One region of the Gynuella sp. genome, then DNA from elsewhere that is predicted to be linked to it. Evidence: predicted binding sites of a transcription regulator. Region 1 holds the regulator's gene; each other region holds the start of a gene.
What was found. The regulator PhoB, encoded in region 1, activates phosphate uptake and scavenging genes when phosphate is short. The targets are predictions, from matches to a motif close to TGTCATANNNNTGTCANA.

Region 1 (4,584 bases):
CAAAAATGCCTATGACCTGATCTTATGCGATTGGGAAATGCCGGAAATGAACGGCCTGCAATTGTTAACCTGGCTGCGTGAATATGAGGACCGGGATAACCTGCAGAAAACCCCATTCATCATGGTTACCAGCCGTGGTGACAAAGAAAACGTTGTACAGGCAGTAGAAGCCGGTGTCAGTGATTACATTGGCAAGCCCTTCAGCAACGATCAATTACTCAAAAAAATCCTCAAAGCCCTGAGTCGTAATCATAAGGATTATATCCAGGAATTACTCAATGGCGGCGGAAAAAGCGCAACAGCAGCGCCTCAGAGTAATGACCCTAAAGGGTTGTTCAAGGATTCGGCTCAGAACCTGCTCGGTGCAGCCTCAATTACTCCTCCTAAACCTTCAACTAACACTGGCTCTGCCAGTGTTCTGGCAGTCCATTCAGCCACCGAAAAACTGGTGCGCAAACAGGCTGCGGTGAAGGCAAGAAGCCGGTCGGGGAATAAAGGTGCCGCACAATTGCGAGTAGCTCACAATTCAGTGACTGCGGTGATTCGCGATATCAATCTGGTCGAAATCTTACTGCAGATCCCCAGAGCAGAGCTGGTTCCCATTGTCTTTGATCAGGCTGTCGTCGATATTCAGCTGCCGGACCAATCGGAAGAAGTGGCACGCATGAACTGTTTTATTGTGTCTATATCGGCGATGGAAAAAGACATGTCCTGTGACCAGTTACTGGTATCACTGAAATATGTCGATGATGATCCGGACAAACTCGGGTTTTTATCCAAATATATTGCAGCCGTACGTTAAGTAGTACAGCCAGCCACTATTCCTCAGCCAGCTGCTCTTCCTGTTGTTGATAGAGATTCTTCACAGGAAAGCGACAGGTAAATGTGCTGCCTTTACCAACCTCACTGCTAATATCCAATGTACCGTCGTGGATTTGCAGCGCATGCTTGACGATTGCCAACCCCAGGCCAGTTCCTCCTGTCGCTGTAGAATGGCTAACATTAACCCGGTAAAAACGTTCCGTCAGACGCGGAATGTGACGAGCTTCGATACCAATACCGCTGTCTTTGACGCTCATATAAGCAAACCGTTCATCCTGACGCCATGAAACGAGAATATGGCCGGTTTCCGGAGTATAGTGCACAGCATTGAACACTAGGTTGGAAAACGCGGAGCGTAATGAATTCGGATCTCCCATCAGGTCAGCTTCAGTTTCGATATCGAGCTCTATCTGATGGTGTTTATCTCCACTGAGGGCTTGCGCATCCTCAACAATACTTTCCAGTAACTGCCTTACATGTACCTGCATGTCTCCGCGACGATCATCATCACCATCAAGGCGGGTCAATAGCATCAAATCATTGACCAGATTGGTCATGCGCCGGGTCTGCGCCTGCATTTGCTGCAATGGCCGATGCATACGTTCTGGCAACACGTCACCCATATCAATAAATGTTTCCAGATACCCCTGCAGCACCGTCAATGGTGTACGCAGTTCGTGGCTGGCATTGGAAACAAAATCCTTGCGCATCTGTTCCAGTTGCCGCAGTCGGGAGATATCACGCACCCATAGCAATCGTTCGTTTTCACCATATATGGTAATGGCAATCTGCAATGTCAGATGTTCGCGTCTCGGAGCAGGAATATTCACTTTGGTACGGGGAACGGCATTGCGGAAAAACTTTTGAAATTTAGGGCTGCGAATCAGGTTGTTAATCAGCTGGCCACGGTCCTGCGGCTGAAAACTCAACAAGTCACCAGCCGCTTCGTTCCACCACTCCAATGTGCCATCCTGATTCACAATCACAATCCCATCCTCAAGAGCAGATGTGGAGGTCTGGAATCGGTTGATAACGGTATTGAGACGGTGTACTTCGAGACGATGCCGACGTAATAATCCGTAGAGATAATCAAATACCATCCCCATCGGCCCGTCGGTGTCCGGCAAACTTTCTGCGGTGGTGTCTTTTTGTTTTAGCCACTCGATCAGCTTGTTCTGCTGCCACATGGACCAAGCGACATAACCGATCAGATACAACAGCAGGGCAATGAGTGGATAGCCCAGAATGGCGCCAATCAACATCACGGCCAAAGCCATGGCAACAACAGAAGTCAGATGCTGCCGTCGATAATCTTTAATCATTGAAAAGTGTTATCCAATTCTAATTGGGAGTCAGCTGATTTTTGCAGAAAAACGGTAGCCAGTTCCACGTACGGTTTGAATCATGGTCATCAACTGGTCACCAAGGGCTTTGCGCAGGCGGCGAATATGTACATCGACCGTACGTTCATCCACATAAACATTTCCTCCCCAGACCTGATCCAATAACTGTGCCCGTGTGTAGGCACGTTCCTGATGACTCATGAAGAATTGTAGCAGCCTGAACTCTGTAGGGCCCATTTCAATTTCCTGTCCATTTGAGCTGACCCGATGACTGCCTGGATCAAGCCTCAGGCCATTCACTTCAATCGCCTCCTCCACACCAGGCGGGGTAGCCCGGCGTAATACCGCTTTCAGTCGCGCCACCAATTCACGGGGAGAAAACGGCTTGGTGATATAATCATCGGCACCGGCCTCCAACCCCTGAATTTTATGGTCCTCTTCCCCTTTGGCCGTCAACATGATCACCGGTATTTCGGCTGTCAGGTGGTCCCGTTTTAACCGCCGGCAGATTTCCACGCCACTGGAACCAGGCAACATCCAATCCAGTAATAACAGGTCCGGTTTCTGATCCACTACCACTGACATCGCTTCCTGTGCATCACCTGCCTCAATACAGTGATAACCCGCCATTTCCAGCGCTGCGGCAATCATTTCTCGGATGGGGGTCTCATCATCAACGACCAGTATGGTTTTTCCAGACATAGCTATCTCACTCAATTTGACTCAGGCAAAATTAAACTGCCCCTTTATGACAAATTAGTGACAATTGTCATCTCAGTGTCAAATATGGGTACTCATAGACTGTCATAGAAAGTTCAGAAATATACCCACAAAAATAACCGCTCCAACCCAATTGTTGTGCAAAAACGCTTTAAAACAGGCGTCGCGGTCACGATTGCGAACACTCCAGATCTGCCAGAAGAACATAGCACCAGCAACCAACAGGCCCAAGTAGTAGAATAGTCCCAGCCCCGCCTGAACACCGACCAGTATCCAGGTCAACCAGGCCAGCCCCTGCAAAGTTGCCACTGCGAAAATATCGGCTTCGGCAAATAGAATAGCAGTCGATTTCACGCCAATTTTTAAATCGTCCTCACGGTCAACCATTGCATATAGAGTGTCATACGCCACTGTCCATAGCAGATTGGCGGTATACAGCAGCCAGGTAATTGATGTCAGCTCCCCGGCTTCAGCCATAAATGCCATTGGAATCGACCAACTGAAAGCCGCCCCCAGCACCACCTGGGGTAAATAGGTGTAGCGCTTCATAAATGGATAAGCGAATGCCAATGCTGCTCCTGCAAACGACAGGTAGACGGTCTGCCGGTTAGTCATCAACACCAGAGCGAATGAAATCAGACACAACACCACAAACAGAATCACAGCTTCATGATGCCTGATAATGCCTAAAGCAAGAGGCCTTGCCTGGGTGCGTTGAACATGACCATCAATATTTCGATCCGCGAAATCATTAATGGCACACCCGGCACTGCGCATCAGCACCACACCGGTGATGAAAATCAGCAGATTGGAGATCTTCGGCAACCCTCCACCAGCCAGCCACAAAGCCCATAAAGTGGGCCACAAAACGAGAAATGTTCCTATGGGACGATTGAGACGGGTCAGCGCAATATACGCATTAATCCGTAATTTAAGAGCCTGATTCATAATATTGGGATCAAAACCGCAAACTTGGGACACTGATGATGGCTGCGCAGTTTATCAGAAACAGAATCATCTGATGCTTATACTTGTTGATAATTTGCGTGACCGATACCAGGAAATTAGTAGAGAAATACAGCCCTGCTATTGCTTTTGCAAAACAGGCTCAGTAGCTTTGGCCGCAGAATCGATAGGGGGTTAAGTGATGAGAAAATGGCAATGTATAGTCTGTGGTTTCATTTATGATGAAGCCGAAGGTTTACCGGAAGAAGGGATTGAACCTGGAACCGCCTGGAGCGATATTCCAGAAGATTGGGCTTGCCCTGATTGTGGAGTTGGCAAAGAGGACTTCGAAATGATCGAGCTGTAAGGAGTTGATATGTCGAACTCAAAACCCATCATTATTATCGGCTCTGGTCTCGCGGGGTACAGCCTGGCGAGGGAGTTTCGCAAGCTCAACAAGCAGCAGGAACTGATCATCATTTCATCTGACGATGGTCGAAATTATTCCAAACCCATGTTGTCCAATGCCATCAGCCAGGAAAAAACCGCCAATACCCTGACCATGGCGGATCCAGGAAAAATGTCGGAAATTCTTGATGCCACCATTCGAATAAATACCGAAGTCACGGATATCGACCCCCACAACAGACTGATTTTTATAGGTTCAGAAACCATTGCCTTTGATCGGTTGGTACTTGCAACCGGCGCGACCCCCAACAACCAGGAGATTCCCGGTGATGCCGGGGATCATGTT
Region 2 (4,584 bases), on a different contig from region 1:
GCCGAATGATTCGGGAAGTTAGAATTATTTTGGATTCATTAGAAAGTCAAGGTAAGTTGAGTGTATATAGTGATCAATGAGTTTATCAAGCCGTATATTCAGATGTTCTACGGGGCCGCTTATAACATCCAGCAATCACTAGAGGGATATGGATTATCTTCATCAAATTTTCTTGAGTTTGATGGCTCCGGCAAGATTGTTGAAAGTTATTGGTCTCCTGCTCAAGCTGCACTTGTTCCTGCATTTTTTATGACCGCCTATTTCGTTTTCGTATTACTGCCGTTAGCTCTTTCGGCGGGATACGTTCTGAATAGAAGGAAGGGAGCCATATTTTCGTTAGGCATTTTGATGCTTCCTGGCATTCTTAATCTGATCGGTTGGTGGCCAAGTATAAATTTTGCGCCAGAGGAGTTTACTATAAGTGGTGCCGGGGTCATGGGTGAAGCATTTGGCTATCTTCCGTTACTTATTGTCGGACTGATAACTGGGTGGTGTATTACTGTAATCATTTATGACTCTTTTTCCCTGAGTGATAAGTTTCGAAACGTGTATGACCATCTTTGGTATTGTTCAGCCATAGCGGCCGGCCTCTTTTTTATTGCTGATTCGAGCGTCAATAAACACAATCAAGATTTGGCAATGGAAAGTGAATTCAGCAAGCAAGCTAGTGCCTACCTGGCAAGACAGCTTAGAGATTATCATCGCTTCTGTATTGAGAAAGATATAACGGATTCTGATTCGTGCGCATGGGCATCCAATGTTCAGCAAACGCTTACCGATTATATTTATTCTGACCCCGTGATATTTGTTGAATTTGGGCCAAAAGAAACTTCGGACATTTATTTCCCGTTTTTAAATGGAGTTAATTCGAAGGATGCTTTAAAAATCCGGGGGGAGATTAGAGCCTACAATGAGTTAAAGTGCCCCGTTAGACAATTAAGCTTCACCTCCAGGCAGTACTCAAAGTCTTCCACTGTTTGCGAACGAGCGCCTGCCAATTTTTGCCGATCATTTCCTGAGCCACCTAAAGGCTTTGTCAATGAGTCGATTGCTCTTCAGACGGTGGCTTTGGCAAGCGAATGCATTGTTCCTACGCTAGTAAGGTCGCGTTCAATCCAGGAGGGTTTGGTTTCCAAAGTCAAAAGCGATTTACGCAATAGGCATTTTAAATGGTTGTATTTTCTATTGTTTTCACTGGTTGCCGGAGGGAAAATAGCAAATGCAACAACAAAGCTAGCTTCGTTGGATACACGTCCAGCTAGTGAGCGGCGAAGGTTGGTTAAGCTGGTTGTCCAAGTCGTTAAGTGGAGTTTGGCGGTTATGTGTACATTAGTACGACTAGCGTCTAATTTGATACGCAGATTTCCTGGCCAAGACTTGTGAATCTTTCTAACGTTTTAGGTGTTTAAAAGCGTTGAAGTTGGTAGATTTAATGACAAAGGCCGGAAAAATCATAACAGATTGATTTTTCCGGCCTTTGTCATTTTTGATGGGTTGGTTGAATCCCAATTCAGGCCAACCTTTATGACGTTCCCCAATAACCTGCGACTTTTTCAAATTACACAGAGTTGCGCGCCATATGCGTAATTACGCAAACCATGCGTAATCGTGCGTAATTTTAATTGAGTGAAGACATTCATGCCTGCGTAGGGGAAAAGTTATGGCTAAGTTGGAGATTGGAAAGGACGGCTTGACTGTCGAAGGTGAAGAGGATTGGGGGTTATGGCTGGATTTTACTATTTGGCTTGCGGCCAAATTTGCTTACTTATGGAAGCATAACCCGGCTAAAGCGGCCAAGTTGTGGTTTCAATACCAGAAAGTAGGCGGACAATTTAGGTCCCCTATGGGACCAAAGTTTGGCCAAAGCGGACAATCTATGGTCGCAACAACATTTAGTAAAAAAACAATCAGGAAAAATGGTGGGCCCACCCCGACTTGAACGGGGGACCTGCCGATTATGAGTCGGATGCTCTAACCAACTGAGCTATGGGCCCATTTAACCTTGGTAGGTTCAGCTGATGTCTGAAGCGGGTGCCTCGTTCAGCTGCGGGCGGGGATTATAACGGGGCTTTTGCTGAAGTGCTAGTGCTTTGATTTAAAAGGGTTTGTTTCGCGTCGTTTGGGGCTTTATGAGCTTTGTTATCGCTCTTTGTTACGGCTTTTTGGTTGTTTTTTGAGCAATTGTTGGTATTTCTGGGTTTTCCGGCTGAAAAATTATCTTGTCAGCGTTCTGCAATATTTCTGTCATTTTTTCCCTTTAGTGTGTCGCCATCCGGATATTTGAACGACTCGGATTTCCCCCGACTACAAGACTGCAATTCGTGCAGCACAATGATTTAGGAGTACTTTCCATGAACAAGCAATTTGCTGTGAAGGGCCTAGCGGTTGCCGTTGCGATAGCTGGCGTTGTTGGCATGTCTGTGGCGACTGCTGCGTATGCCGCCAAGAAGCTGAGCGCCGACGCGGTTCTGACTTTCGATGGTGTTTCGGCTCCAATGACTGACGCCGAAAAGCGTGAGGTGCGTGTTTCTGCGGCTGAGATCGATGGTCAGCCTATTGCCAATTTTGGTTTTCATACGTTGATGCGTTCTGGTCAGGAGTTGAACGGTATTAAGTTTGGTCAGATCATCGATGCTGATGGCAATCCTATCCGCGGTGAAGACGGTGAAATCAGAATTTCCAATGCCAATGAGCATACGTCTCTGCTGCCAGTCGGTAAGCGCTTGTTCTCTGTTTCCCAGCATGAAACCCGTCCGGGTGCGTTCTTCCTGCTGGAGTTGGATCAGAATAAAAAAACCGGTGAGCTGACACCGATTAATCAGTGGCAGTTGGATCAGTCCAAGACTTGGGGTGGTTGGGTGCATTGTGCTGCGTCGGTGACGCCTTGGAATACGCATCTGGCGTCTGAAGAGTATGAGCCGAATGCGGCGGTACTGAAAACCAACGCTGATGTGGCAAAAGACGATTACTCCAAAACTCAGTTGGATTATTACACTAACGGTATGGAGTGGAACCCTTATTATTATGGCTGGAATACTGAAATTACGGTTAAGGCCAAGGGTAAGAAAGATCCAACCACTACGATTGAAAAGCACTTTGCCATGGGACGTATGGCGATTGAGTTGTCTTATGTGATGCCGGATAAGAAAACTGCGTATATCACCGATGACGGTACAAACGTTAGCTTGTTTATGTTTGTTGCCGATAAGAAGAAAGATCTGTCTGCCGGTACCTTGTATGCGTTGAAGTGGAATCAAACCAGTTCTTACGGTGTGGGCGCAGCGGATATTGAGTGGATCAATCTGGGCCACGCGACCGATGAGGAGATCAAGCCTTATCTGGAGGGTCCTAAGAAAGTCACGTTCGATGATATCTTTGCAACCGCCGAAGGCAACAAGCAGGGTCAGTGCCCAACGGGCTTTACTGGTGTGAATACCGGGGGTTATGGCTTTGAGTGTTTGCAGGTTAAGCCGGGTATGGAGAAGGTGGCTTCACGTCTGGAATCTCGTCGTTATGCGGCGATGATGGGGGCGACGACTGAGTTCCGGAAGGAAGAGGGTATTACCTTTGCGCCGGAATACAACAGTATTTTCATGTCTATGTCTTCAGTTGAGCGTGGCATGGAGGATTTCAAGAAAGGTGGTAAGCCAAGCAAATCTTATGACCTGGGTGGACCGAATGATATTCGTCTGGATAGCCCTAATAAGTGTGGTGCGGTGTATCAGTTGCCGGTTGGAACAGATAAAAACATCGGTTCTGATTATGTTGTGAAAAGCATGACTGGTCTGGTAGTGGGTCGTCCTGTGACTGACCGTGCGCCGCAGGTGGAAGGTTTTGAGGCGAACAATACGTGTCATATGAATGGTATTGCCAACCCCGATAACCTGACTTATATGAGCGGTTATGACACGTTGATCATTGGTGAAGATACTGGTTCCGGTCACCAGAATGATGCGATTTGGGCGTATAACCTGAAAAACTCTCAACTGACTCGTATTGAGACGACTCCTTACGGTTCTGAAACCACTTCTCCGTATTGGTACCCTAATATCAATGGCTGGGCGTATCTGATGAGTGTGGTACAGCACCCTTACGGTGAGTCTGATGAAGACAAGAATACCGGTCACGGTGAAGCGTCTGCTTACACCGGATATATCGGACCATTTCCTGCCAAGAAAATGAAATAGTAAAAAACATTCGATTAATGTCGAGGTTAATCGCGTTCGGAGTTCAGAGCTATCTGAACTCCTTTTTCTGTAAGAATAATTCCATGATCAAACATCCCTTCAGTTTTGTGTGTCTCGCTATGATGGCGGTATTGTCCGCTTGTGAATCTTCTGATCCGGTTCAGGTCACTGAGTCGAAAGCCACCGTGGCACCGGTATTGGGCAAGGTGGATGTTCGGCTGGCGTCTACGGCGTTGCATAACCCAACGGCGTATCTGGTGCCACAGTGTTATACCAAGACGATTGATAGTCATGGTTATGGGCATAACCCTTGTTACATTTGTCATACTCAAAATAAGGTGCCTAATTATCTGGATGACAGTGGTCTTCAGGTTGAGCTGACGTTGCCGGAACCGGC
Region 3 (4,584 bases), on a different contig from region 1:
TAGCATCGAAGTAGCGCTGGCCATGGCCCATGCCCTCAAAACCTGGGACCCTCAGATCAGTCTGATCACCCGTGCCCGGGACATCCTCTCAGAATACCCTCACAAAGCACGGCAGTTAACCAATGAACGATTGGCACTTTACGGTATCACGGTGCTTACCAATATGGGCGTGGATGAAATTTATGCAGATGGCCTGAGTAGCAGCGGACAGAAATACCCATACGACCATATTTTTCTCTGCACTCAGGCTTCTGCTGCCAACTGGTTTAGACAATCCGGCCTGGCCACCAATCAACATGGCTTTGTCACCGTTAACAATTACCTGCAAACGACCACCGCCGGAAACCTGTTTGCTGCCGGCGACTGTGCCCACTTCCAGCCGGAACCATTACCTAAAGCCGGAGTTTATGCAGTCAGAGAAGCTGATATCCTGTTTCACAATTTGCAGGCTACCTGTCAGGGCACTCACGCACTGAAACCCTATCAGCCGCAGCGTGACTTTCTGAGCCTGCTGGCTATGGGTGATCGCTATGCCATTGGTTGCAAATTCGGTCTTACCGTTTCCGGTCAGTGGGTATGGCGATGGAAAGATCATATAGACCGACGTTTTATGGCTCGCTTCAACGCTGGTTGATCGCTGAAATTCCATGATTTTCAACAACCTGCTAAGCTTGCCGCATCGTCCGTATTACCGGCAAAGTCTAATCCCCCTACCTGAGGAGTCAGCATGCTTGAAGTAAACAGCTATTTTGATGGCAACGTAAAATCCATTTCGCTACAGACTCGAACACTACCCGCGACCATCGGCGTAATGACGATTGGAGAATATGAATTTTCCACCAGCAAAAAAGAAACCATCACGGTTGTCAGTGGCGAACTGCTGGTCAAACTACCAGATACAGAGGAATGGGGCACCTATACTAATGGCGCTAAGTTTATGGTGGATGCGAACAAGGTTTTCCAGCTCAAGGTCAATGAGGAAACCGCATACTTTTGTACCTACGAATAAAAAAGGCTCCAGAAGGAGCCTTTTTTATCACCATCACTGTGCAACCTGATTGATATGCACATCCATTTGTGGAAACGGAATACCAATACCTTGTTCATCAAATTTAAGCTTGATCGTTTCCGTCAGCTCAAACCGAACTGTCCAGTAATCTGCCGACAATACCCATGGCCGAACCACCAGATTCACCGCCGAATCCGCCAGCTCCAAAACTGCTACGGTATACGCAGGATCCTTCAACACTTTCTCGTGATTAGTCAAAATTTCTTCTAAAATTTTCTTGGCCTTCAGCAAATCACTACCGTAGGAAATGCCGACCACCATATCCACCCGACGAGTAGGCTCAGAAGAATAATTCGTCATGGTGTTACCAAACACAGAAGCATTCGGTACCGTTACCATTTTTGAATCCGGTGTTTTTAATCGCGTACTGAAAATAGTAATCTCAGAAACCGAACCGGCAACACCCGCCACCTCGACAAAATCACCGACCTTAAACGGACGAAATAAAATCAACATAACGCCGGCAGCAAAATGCCCCAGAGAATCTTTCAGTGCCAGGCCAACTGCCAGACCGGCAGCACCTAATAAGGCTACCAATGAGGTGGTATCCACACCCAGCTGGGACATGGAAACAATGATAACCAACAACATCAAGGCGGCATGGCTGACCGCTGAGAGAAAGTTAATCAGAATCTGATCAATCTTTCCTACTTTCATCATCCGGACCAACCCGGCCATCACTAAACTCACCAAAATACGACCAACGATAAACACCAGAATCGCCAACGCAATATTGGTGCCCCATGGCAGGATATAAGTATTCCAGATTTGTTCCATATTGAAATTCATTCGATTGCTCCTCATGAGAATGGGTCAACAGACTTATTGTTCTGATGCGAACATAATATGCCGGTAATGTACGTTTAAATCCCCAATAACATCAGCCAGAATATCAACATAGATTAACAATTCAATGACATTTTTTTGCAATAAAGAACAATTGACTTGCCAGACTCGGCTGACTGTTCACAACTGGCGAAAATCACTTCACTGCGGATACACCTCACTCATATCTGCCAACAACCTGACATTTTTTTAATAGTGAACTCTATGAATTCCGTAGTAACCCGACGTAACCTGTTAAAACTTGGAGTAATGGCCAGTACCAGCCTGATGGCACCTCGGCTGCTCGCTCAGCCACAGACAAGCACTCAGGAAATCTTTCTAACCAACCTACACACCGGAGAGACTGAGCGGGTACTATTTTATGATCAAGGTTACTACCTTCCCGATGGGCTTGACCGGCTTGCCTGGCTGCTTAGAGACCACCGTCGCAACGAAGTGGGCGGCATGGATCCCAAGCTCTACCACCTGTTGTTCTCCGTGCAACAACGTTACGGCCAACAAAAGCCCATCCAGATTATCTCTGGTTATCGCAGTCAGGCAACCAACCAATGGTTACAAAAACATAGCGACGGTGTTGCCAAAGTTAGCCAGCATACATTCGGCCAGGCAGTGGACTTTCGCATTCCCAAAGTGGATACCCAGGAGCTGTTCGACATATGCTGCAGCTACCGTCAGGGAGGTGTTGGCCGTTATCTCAGCAGCCGTTTTGTACATATCGATACCGCCCGGGTCAGGTATTGGGGGTAGCCAAACAGAAAGACCATGGTCGGTTATCTCATTGTAGTGCATGGTGGTTTTCTTTCATTTATCCGAATAGCCTCCTGAACCGGCTTGTTCTCTCCACAAAATCCAATTTATACATATGGTGCGAAAATATCGATGGAGCTATGACGTGCAGGTCAGTGTCAATATCAGTCATCAGGTTATTGGCCCAGCAATCAAGTTAAGAACCCCCCTTTGATGATTGGCTCATACAATCCCATATTCATACTAACCAGACAAAAAAAATACCCCAGAACAGCAAGAGCAACACTGAGTTCATGAAAAAAGTCTGGTGGGTTGGGTATTACTACTTTCTTCGAATATCGTACTCTGCATAACCAATTCAATAAAAACATACGGATAGGAGAGCTCAGCGAAATTACGTATTGTCTGATTCAATGTCCCATAAGTTAGGATTGGCCATCAAGGCTGTTGTTGATATTACTCCAATCAGGCTTAGCTCTGTTTCTCTGGTTTTATATAACCCTCTCGTACACTTGCTATACAGGTATAGCCTGTATTTAGTCACTGATTCGGTTTGCATATATTTTCTGATTTTATTGATTTAACCAGCCAAACTCGATCCGTTGACCGAAACAAACTTTCAGCGGGTGGGACATAAAAACCCAGCACTAGCGACAAAAAACATTCCAAAATAGCTAGTGCCCATCCATAAACCGAGGTTTTTGATTTTTTTTATGATGCAATAGGATTCGATAACAGGTAGCCCTATTGCTTCATCTCTCTTTACACCACTTATCGTTTAAATTTTGGACCAGACACTTAAATGTTGTCGATTCTCAGGCATGCCAACGATACATCCTGTCGATGCATCATCGCGCTATGTCGACCTGGGGGCATGTCATTGCTGCAAACGCAGTAACCGGATTAAGTTGTAGGTCAGTATCGATGACCAGACAAATGCCTGAAAACCTTCTTTGCCTTTCCACCGAGCCACCGAACAACCAAATCGACGCTCGAGTTCCGAGATATTACTCTCAATCCCTATTCTAACGTTGGCCAACTTTTTGAGCGTTTTTTGTGTTAATCCCAACTGGCTCAACGTTCACCCCACGGGTTTTTGGAAGGCAACCGCTTGAACACCCAGTTGACGACCCTCGATCACATTCGCCTGGCTCGCATAGCCGCCATCCGCAATGGTTCGCTTGGGCAGACGTTGATAATCGCTCTGATGCGCTCTCAATACTGGTAAGAAGAGATCCTTATCACTGGTATTGCCTTCCTCAATGCAGCAGTAGGTTAAAAAACCTGACGCATCCGATGATAAATTCACTTTGTGGCCAAACTGTATGTCTCGAACACCTTTGATAATAATGTTGGTATGCGCTTCGAAAAGACTCACGATCTTTTCGGATGCAGGAACCTGTTGCTGATCAATCGCGCGCACCTGCAGATCACGAGAGTGAATGAGGCGCTCACGCCAATCAGGTGCCGAGGTGATTCGGTTCAAGGCTCGATCAAGTTGTTTCAACATTCGCTCTGCAATACGCAACAACTGAGAATACAGATGATCTTTCTCGCCGTCTTGGCATTGAAGATGCGAAACGCCAAGGGTTTTGACGCCTTACGCTGATCGGTAAACCGAAAACGAATGCCGGTGTCATCTTTGCTTTTTGCCAGTAGTCGGCTGAGCATACGAACACCATCATCCAATAACTGACCATCACTGGGCGAAGCAATATGACTCTTGATCACGGTACTGTCGATACGCAAGTGTTCAATATTGACAATGCCCTCGTTAAGCCTGTGTCTAATCAGTTTGGCATTAAGCGTCTGCAGCGTCATGGGCTGAATCGTACGGATACCACTTTGCAAGCTTGAACGACTGGGAAAGGCTCCCATGGGCAAGCGAGCAAAGGCACGATAAGTGGCAGAATCGGACAAAT

Region 2: the regulator PhoB is predicted to act here: its motif matches at 2,232-2,249, upstream of ACQY6I_RS15015 (PhoX family protein).
Region 3: the regulator PhoB is predicted to act here: its motif matches at 1,984-2,001, upstream of ACQY6I_RS13570 (YcbK family protein).

What each region holds. Positions count from the first base shown of each region.
Region 1 is NZ_JBNKSF010000027.1:216,446-221,029, forward strand. Features, by position in the region: gene ACQY6I_RS10785 (response regulator) at 1-802, shown strand, start outside; gene phoR (phosphate regulon sensor histidine kinase PhoR) at 819-2,144, opposite strand; gene phoB (phosphate regulon transcriptional regulator PhoB) at 2,175-2,867, opposite strand; gene ubiA (4-hydroxybenzoate octaprenyltransferase) at 2,970-3,833, opposite strand; gene rd (rubredoxin) at 4,033-4,197, shown strand; gene ACQY6I_RS10810 (FAD-dependent oxidoreductase) at 4,207-4,584, shown strand, end outside.
Region 2 is NZ_JBNKSF010000035.1:430,396-434,979, reverse strand. Features, by position in the region: gene ACQY6I_RS15035 (hypothetical protein) at 1-80, shown strand, start outside; gene ACQY6I_RS15030 (hypothetical protein) at 61-1,383, shown strand; gene ACQY6I_RS15025 (hypothetical protein) at 1,661-1,939, shown strand; tRNA gene ACQY6I_RS15020 (tRNA-Ile) at 1,918-1,994, opposite strand; gene ACQY6I_RS15015 (PhoX family protein) at 2,352-4,187, shown strand; gene ACQY6I_RS15010 (hypothetical protein) at 4,271-4,584, shown strand, end outside.
Region 3 is NZ_JBNKSF010000035.1:86,764-91,347, forward strand. Features, by position in the region: gene ACQY6I_RS13555 (FAD-dependent oxidoreductase) at 1-634, shown strand, start outside; gene ACQY6I_RS13560 (pyrimidine/purine nucleoside phosphorylase) at 728-1,009, shown strand; gene ACQY6I_RS13565 (mechanosensitive ion channel family protein) at 1,043-1,858, opposite strand; gene ACQY6I_RS13570 (YcbK family protein) at 2,120-2,662, shown strand; partial or broken gene ACQY6I_RS13575 (ISNCY family transposase) at 3,540-4,584, opposite strand, start outside.